2 linked regions of the Hoeflea algicola genome follow. The protein of the gene in region 2 interacts with the protein of the main gene of each other region in a pairwise test. Links are inferred from orthologs where the notes say so. Each region holds a gene or a part of one and is shown on either strand. Other genes may lie near its edges.

The links. The genes of interacting proteins can lie anywhere in the genome.
Region 1: the proteins of rlmN (region 2) and ftsZ interact in binary tests that used the Escherichia coli proteins (3 or more experiments, as listed by UniProt). The link is inferred for Hoeflea algicola from one-to-one orthologs.

What each region holds. Positions count from the first base shown.
Region 1 is NZ_JAOVZR010000001.1:1,836,647-1,839,609, reverse strand. It holds ftsZ (cell division protein FtsZ), read left to right. Parts: upstream 1-620; coding sequence 621-2,306; downstream 2,307-2,963. Other genes in the region: lpxC (UDP-3-O-acyl-N-acetylglucosamine deacetylase), read left to right, coding at 2,601-2,963; ftsA (cell division protein FtsA), read left to right, coding at 1-563. UniProt on the Escherichia coli protein: Essential cell division protein that forms a contractile ring structure (Z ring) at the future cell division site. The regulation of the ring assembly controls the timing and the location of cell division.
Region 2 is NZ_JAOVZR010000001.1:3,048,820-3,052,057, forward strand. Bases 154-3,131 are described here. They hold rlmN (dual-specificity RNA methyltransferase RlmN), read left to right. Parts: upstream 154-1,013; coding sequence 1,014-2,249; downstream 2,250-3,131. Other genes in these bases: OEG84_RS14975 (helix-turn-helix transcriptional regulator), read right to left, coding at 154-614; OEG84_RS14980 (hypothetical protein), read left to right, coding at 713-973; OEG84_RS14990 (hypothetical protein), read left to right, coding at 2,257-2,745; OEG84_RS14995 (LysE family translocator), read right to left, coding at 2,746-3,131. In the rest of the region: more of OEG84_RS14975, read right to left, coding at 1-153; more of OEG84_RS14995, read right to left, coding at 3,132-3,238.

The DNA of each region.
Region 1 (2,963 bases), 1.2 Mb from region 2 along the record:
TCGCGCTCGGCGGCCAGCACGTCACCATGGATCTGGCGCGCGGGCTTTCGACCCGGCTTGACGATGCCGAACGCATCAAGGTGGTGCACGGTTCGGCGCTGCCGCAGGCGGGCGAAGACCGCGACGTGATTTCGGTTCCGCCGATTGGCGAGGACGAGCGCGACCAGCCCACCCATGTGCCGCGCGGACTGGTCTCGCGGATCGTTCGCGCCCGGGTCGAGGAAACCCTCGAGATGCTTCGCGACCGGATCCAGCAATCCGGATATGGCTCGCTCGTCGGCAAGCGCATCGTGCTCACCGGTGGCGCGAGCCAGATGACCGGCCTGACCGAAGCGGCACGGCGGATTCTGGCGCGGAATGTGCGGATCGGTCGCCCGTTGGGCATTTCCGGCCTGCCGGCGGCGGCCAAGGGCCCGGCTTTTTCTACTGCGGTTGGCCTGATGATCTATCCTCAGGTCGCGCATTTCGAATCCCACGGCGCAGGCGAGGGCGGCTTTGCAGCCATCTCCGGCGCGGGTGGCCGTCTGTCCCGCATGGGACAATGGCTCAAAGAGAGTTTTTGATTTTATCGAATTGGCCCACGCGGCGGTGCGGCCATGCCAAAGGAAGGAACGGGTGTCATGACCATTAACTTGCAGAAGCCGGATATCACCGAGCTGAAGCCCCGCATCACCGTATTCGGTGTCGGCGGTGGCGGCGGCAACGCAGTCAACAACATGATCACCGCAGGGCTGCAGGGGGTCGACTTTGTGGTCGCCAACACTGACGCCCAGGCGCTGACGATGTCCAAGGCCGACCGGCTGATCCAGCTCGGCGTGGCCGTCACCGAAGGTCTTGGCGCCGGCTCGCAGCCGGAAGTCGGCCGCGCGGCCGCCGAGGAATGCATCGACGAGATCATCGATCATCTCAACAGCACTCATATGTGCTTTGTCACCGCAGGCATGGGCGGCGGCACCGGCACCGGCGCAGCACCCGTTGTTGCCCAGGCCGCTCGCGACAAGGGCATCCTGACCGTTGGCGTGGTCACCAAACCGTTCCATTTCGAGGGGCAGCGCCGCATGCGTCTGGCCGAGGCGGGCATCGAGGAATTGCAGAAATGCGTCGATACCCTGATCGTCATCCCCAACCAGAACCTGTTCCGCATCGCCAATGACAAGACTACCTTCGCCGATGCCTTCGGCATGGCCGACCAGGTGCTCTACTCGGGCGTTGCCTGCATCACCGACCTGATGGTCAAGGAAGGCCTGATCAACCTCGACTTCGCCGACGTCCGTTCGGTGATGCGCGAGATGGGTCGCGCCATGATGGGGACCGGTGAAGCATCGGGCGAAAACCGCGCAATGGCAGCTGCCGAAGCCGCGATCGCAAATCCGTTGCTCGACGAGACCACGATGAAGGGCGCGCAAGGCCTGCTGATCTCGATCACCGGCGGTCGCGACATGACCTTGTTCGAAGTTGACGAAGCCGCCACCCGCATCCGCGAGGAAGTCGATGCCGACGCCAACATCATCCTTGGCGCCACATTTGACGAAGCGCTTGAAGGCCTGATCCGCGTTTCGGTTGTTGCCACCGGCATCGACCGTGTCGAAGGCGCGGTCGAGCAGCGTCCGACGCTGTCGGCACCGCGTCCTGCTCCGCGCCCGGCTCCGCAGGCCAGCCGTCCCGCCACAGCCACGCCGGCGCCGCAGCCGGCGCAGGCCAGCAAGGATCCGGTGGCTGACACCATCCTGTCGGCAGAGGCCGAACTGGAGCGCGAACTCGACATTGCCAGCCAGATGATGGGCCTGCCGACACAGGCAAAGCCCGCACCGGAGGCCGTGCAGTCCGGTTCGCAGCCGCACAACCGGCTGTTTGCCAGCCAGCCCGAAGCAACGGCTCCGGCCGCACCGCAACGGCCGGTCATGACCGCGCCGCCGGTAGCACAGGCGCCGGTTCAGCAGGCTCCCGCTCCGGTTCGAATGGAAGCCGAACCGTCACGGATGCCGCGGGTTGAGGATTTCCCGCCAGTGGTCAAGGCCGAGATGGAGCATCGCAACGCGCCGCAAGGCCAGATCGACGAGCGCGGCCCGATGGGCCTGCTCAAGCGGCTGTCAAGCTCGCTGGGCCGTCGTGAGGACGAGGAAGCGCATGCCGCTGCTCCGAGCCCGGCACCGCAGGCGCGTCGTCCGCTGTCACCGGAGGCTAGTGTTTACGCGCCGCGCCGCGGCCAGCTCGACGATCAGGGCCGCATGACGCCGCAGGCGCGCGCGACTCACGATGACGAGCAGCTGGAGATTCCCGCCTTCTTGCGCCGCCAGGCCAAGTGACGGGATTGTAACAAACTGTAAGATAAATCGCATGGCAGTCGTGAGGCTGCCATGCGCATTTGTTAACTCATTGTTAACGAATGGGTTTTTCAAGCCGCGTTATGTTACTGTATCGTAACAGAACGATAAAAAGCGTGATTTGGAAACTCGGAGTCGCGGCCTTATCTTGCAGCCCATGAATTAGGGAATGGAGCGATCGACCACGCGGGGGGATGTGTGGAATCGCTTCAACAGACTGGGGACGGCATGGCCTTTGGGAGGCCATGACCAATCAAGCGGGAAACGGCGGACCTTATGGGTAGCGATGTAGTAGGCTTTCAGACCACGATTTCGCGGTCTATCTCCCTGTCGGGCATTGGCGTGCACTCGGGTGAGAATGTCTCTATCACCTTCCACCCGGCCGATCCTGACACCGGAATTGTTTTCAATCGACATTTGCCATGTGGTGATGTGATCAGCGTTCGCGCTGTGTCCTCGCAGGTTGGCTCGACCGATCTGTGCACCCTGCTCGGCAAGGCGCCCGACCGTTCGGTTGCGACAGTCGAGCATCTGATGGCAGCTCTCTATGCGCTCAGCGTCGACAATATCAGCATCGACATTGACGGCAGCGAAGTGCCGATCATGGATGGCAGTGCCGCGGTGTTCATCGAGGCATTC
Region 2 (3,238 bases):
CGGTCATCGAGAACATCGCAGCCATAAATCCGGTCGGTGCGGAAATGCCTGAACGAGGCCCTGAGTTCACACCAGCCGGCGAGCATCATGCATTCGAGATGATAGACCAGCGCCAGTGGCCGCACCGTGCGCACCGTCTCCTGACCCTGGTCATCGCGATAGGTCAGCCGCAATTTGCGTTCATTGCGAATGGCATTGCGCAGGCTCGAAACCGAAATGCAGCCCTTGGCCGGGTCATCCAGCGGCGCGCCCCAGGGCGCCACCTGCAGCCAATCGGCCGGGCCATGCAGCGCGTCAACCTTGGCATGAATCCGCCGCGCCGCGTATTGCAAGGCGCTGTCGCCGGTGCGCGACAGCAGCGCCAGCCCGACCCGCAAGGCCTCGATTTCCTCGAGATCGAAATTCAGCGGCGGCAGATCATAGCCCTTGCGCATCACATAGCCGATGCCGGGTTCGCCCTCGATCGGCGTGCCCATGATCTGCAGGGCGGAAATGTCGCGGTAGATCGTCCGTGCCGAAACCTCATTCTGTCGCGCCAACATCTCCGCCGTCATCGGCCGTTCGGCCGAGCGCAGGATCTGGATGATTTCAAACAGGCGGTTTGATCGGCGCATGGCAAAAGCTCCCTGACCACTCCTGACACTATAGCACTCCCCCTGACAACAGGGTGTCAGCAGCGATCTGGTCTGATCCGAAAACAAGGAGACCGGATATGAGCTATTACGACCATGCCACGATGATGGCCCTGAAGCTTGGCCCCTGGCGCGATCCCGCCGCAGCTACCCGCAATGGGCACAATCCTCACAGGTCTGGGGCCACCGCCGACCGCACCGTATCGCCAGCCTCGTCCAATCACTTTGGCCGATTGGTGCGGCAACTGCTGGGTGGACTTTCCCTGATGGCATCAGCCGCCACCAGGGCGGCGCCCGGAGGGACGCGCGAGCGTGGAGGTGACGCGCCCGGCAAAACCTGATAGGACCCGGCCTTCGTGAAACATGAGCGCCGAACCCCCGATGCCAGTTACCCTTGACCTGACAGACCCTTCCGCACGTCCCGTCCGCCCGTCTTCCGCACAGGCCCTCGATGGCAAGCCGACCCTTGTCGGAATGAGCCGCGACGAGATGGTCGCCGCCATGGCCGATGCCGGCGTGCCCGAGCGCCAGCGCAAGATGCGGGTCAACCAGATCTGGCACTGGCTTTATGTGCGCGGCTCATCCCATTTTGCCGACATGCACACGATCTCGCGCGAATTGCGCGAGCAGCTTGACGCCCGCTTCACCATTGCTCGCCCCGAGATTGTCGAGGAACAGATTTCCAACGACGGCACCCGCAAATGGCTGATGCGGTTTCCGCCGCGTGGCGCCGGCCGGCCGGTCGAGGTCGAAACCGTCTATATTCCCGAGGAAGGCCGCGGCACGCTGTGCATTTCCAGCCAGGTCGGTTGCACGCTGACCTGCACCTTCTGCCACACCGGCACCCAGAAGCTGGTGCGCAATCTCACTGCCGAGGAAATCCTGGCGCAATTGCTTGTCGCCCGCGACCGGCTCGGTGATTTCCCACACCGGGACACGCCGCAGGGCGCCATTGTGCCGACCGAAGGCCGCAAGGTCACCAACATCGTCATGATGGGCATGGGCGAACCGCTCTATAATTTCGACCATGTCAAACAGGCGCTGCTGATTGCCGCCGATGGCGACGGGCTGGCCCTGTCGCGTCGCCGAATCACGCTATCGACCTCCGGCGTGGTGCCCGGAATCGTCCGCACCGGCGAGGAAATCGGCGTCATGCTGGCAATCTCGCTGCACGCCGTGCGCGACGAATTGCGCGACGAACTGGTGCCGATCAACAAGAAGTACCCGTTAAAAGAACTTCTCGACGCCTGCCGCACCTATCCCGGCGTCTCCAATGCGCGTCGCATCACTTTTGAGTATGTGATGCTCAAGGGCGTCAATGACAGCCTTGCCGACGCCAAGGAACTGGTGCGGCTGCTCAAGGGCATTCCCGCCAAGATCAATCTCATCCCGTTCAATCCCTGGCCCGGCTCCAATTACGAATGTTCGGACTGGGACACGATCGAGACCTTCGCCGATTTCGTCAATGCCAACGGCTATGCCTCGCCGATCCGTCGGCCGCGCGGCCGCGATATCCTCGCCGCCTGCGGCCAGCTCAAGAGCGAGTCCGAGCGCATGCGCAAGACCGAGCGGCTGGCGCTGGAAGCGATAATGATCGCCGGCCACGGCGCCGACTGACGCCGCCATGAGCGATATGATGCGCCTACTCGGCCGAATGTTCTCGATTGCCTTCGGCTTTTTCCTCGGCTGCGTGGCGGCGGCCTTGGCTTATGTGTTCTTGGCGCGGCTGATCGTGCCTGCAGATTTTGGCCGGATTGACGAACTTGAACTTACGGTCACGCTCGCCGTCGGCGTGCTCGGCGTCGCCAGCATCTTTGCCCGTGCCGTGCTGCTGCCGGCGCTGGCGATCATCGCCGTGTTCGAATTCCTGCGGCTGCGCGACTGGCTCAGTCATGCGCTCGCCGGCGCCATGCTGGCGCTCGCTATTGCCGGCCTGCCTTACGTCTCCGGATACTCGGCTGGCGGCACCGATACGCTCGAACCGGCAATGCTGATCGCCATTCGCACCGCCTGCGCCATTATCGGCGCCAGCGTCTACTGGCTGCTGACGGGCCGCAATGCTGGCCGCTGGCTGCCCAGCGAACGCGCTGGACCAGTGGAGAGCGACACCTGATCAGCGGCTTTGGGTCAGCAGGATCTTGACCGCAAACACCGAAAACACCGCCGCAAAGACATAATCAACGATCCGCATCACCTGCGGTTTGCGCTTCAGCCAATCCGCCAGCCCGTTGGCGCCGAGCACAACGACAATAGCAATCGGCAGCGCAATCAGAATCGACAGCAATCCCAGAAAGATCAGCTTTCCGGTCACATGCGGGTCGCTGACACTGACGAATTGCGGCAGGAAGGTCATGAAGAAGATGATTACCTTCGGATTGAGCAGATTGACCCACAGGCCATTGAGAAATGCCTTGCCCATCGACGCATTGGTTTTGCCTGTGGTTTTGACCGAGAGAACCGACCGGTTCCGCAAAGCCTGAATGGCGAGCCAGAGCAGATAGCCCGCGCCTCCGGTTTTCAGAACCAGAAAGGCCACCGGGGAGGCAACCACCAGCGCCGACACGCCGAAGGCCACAAGCAGCGTGTGTATGCCAATGCCCAGATTG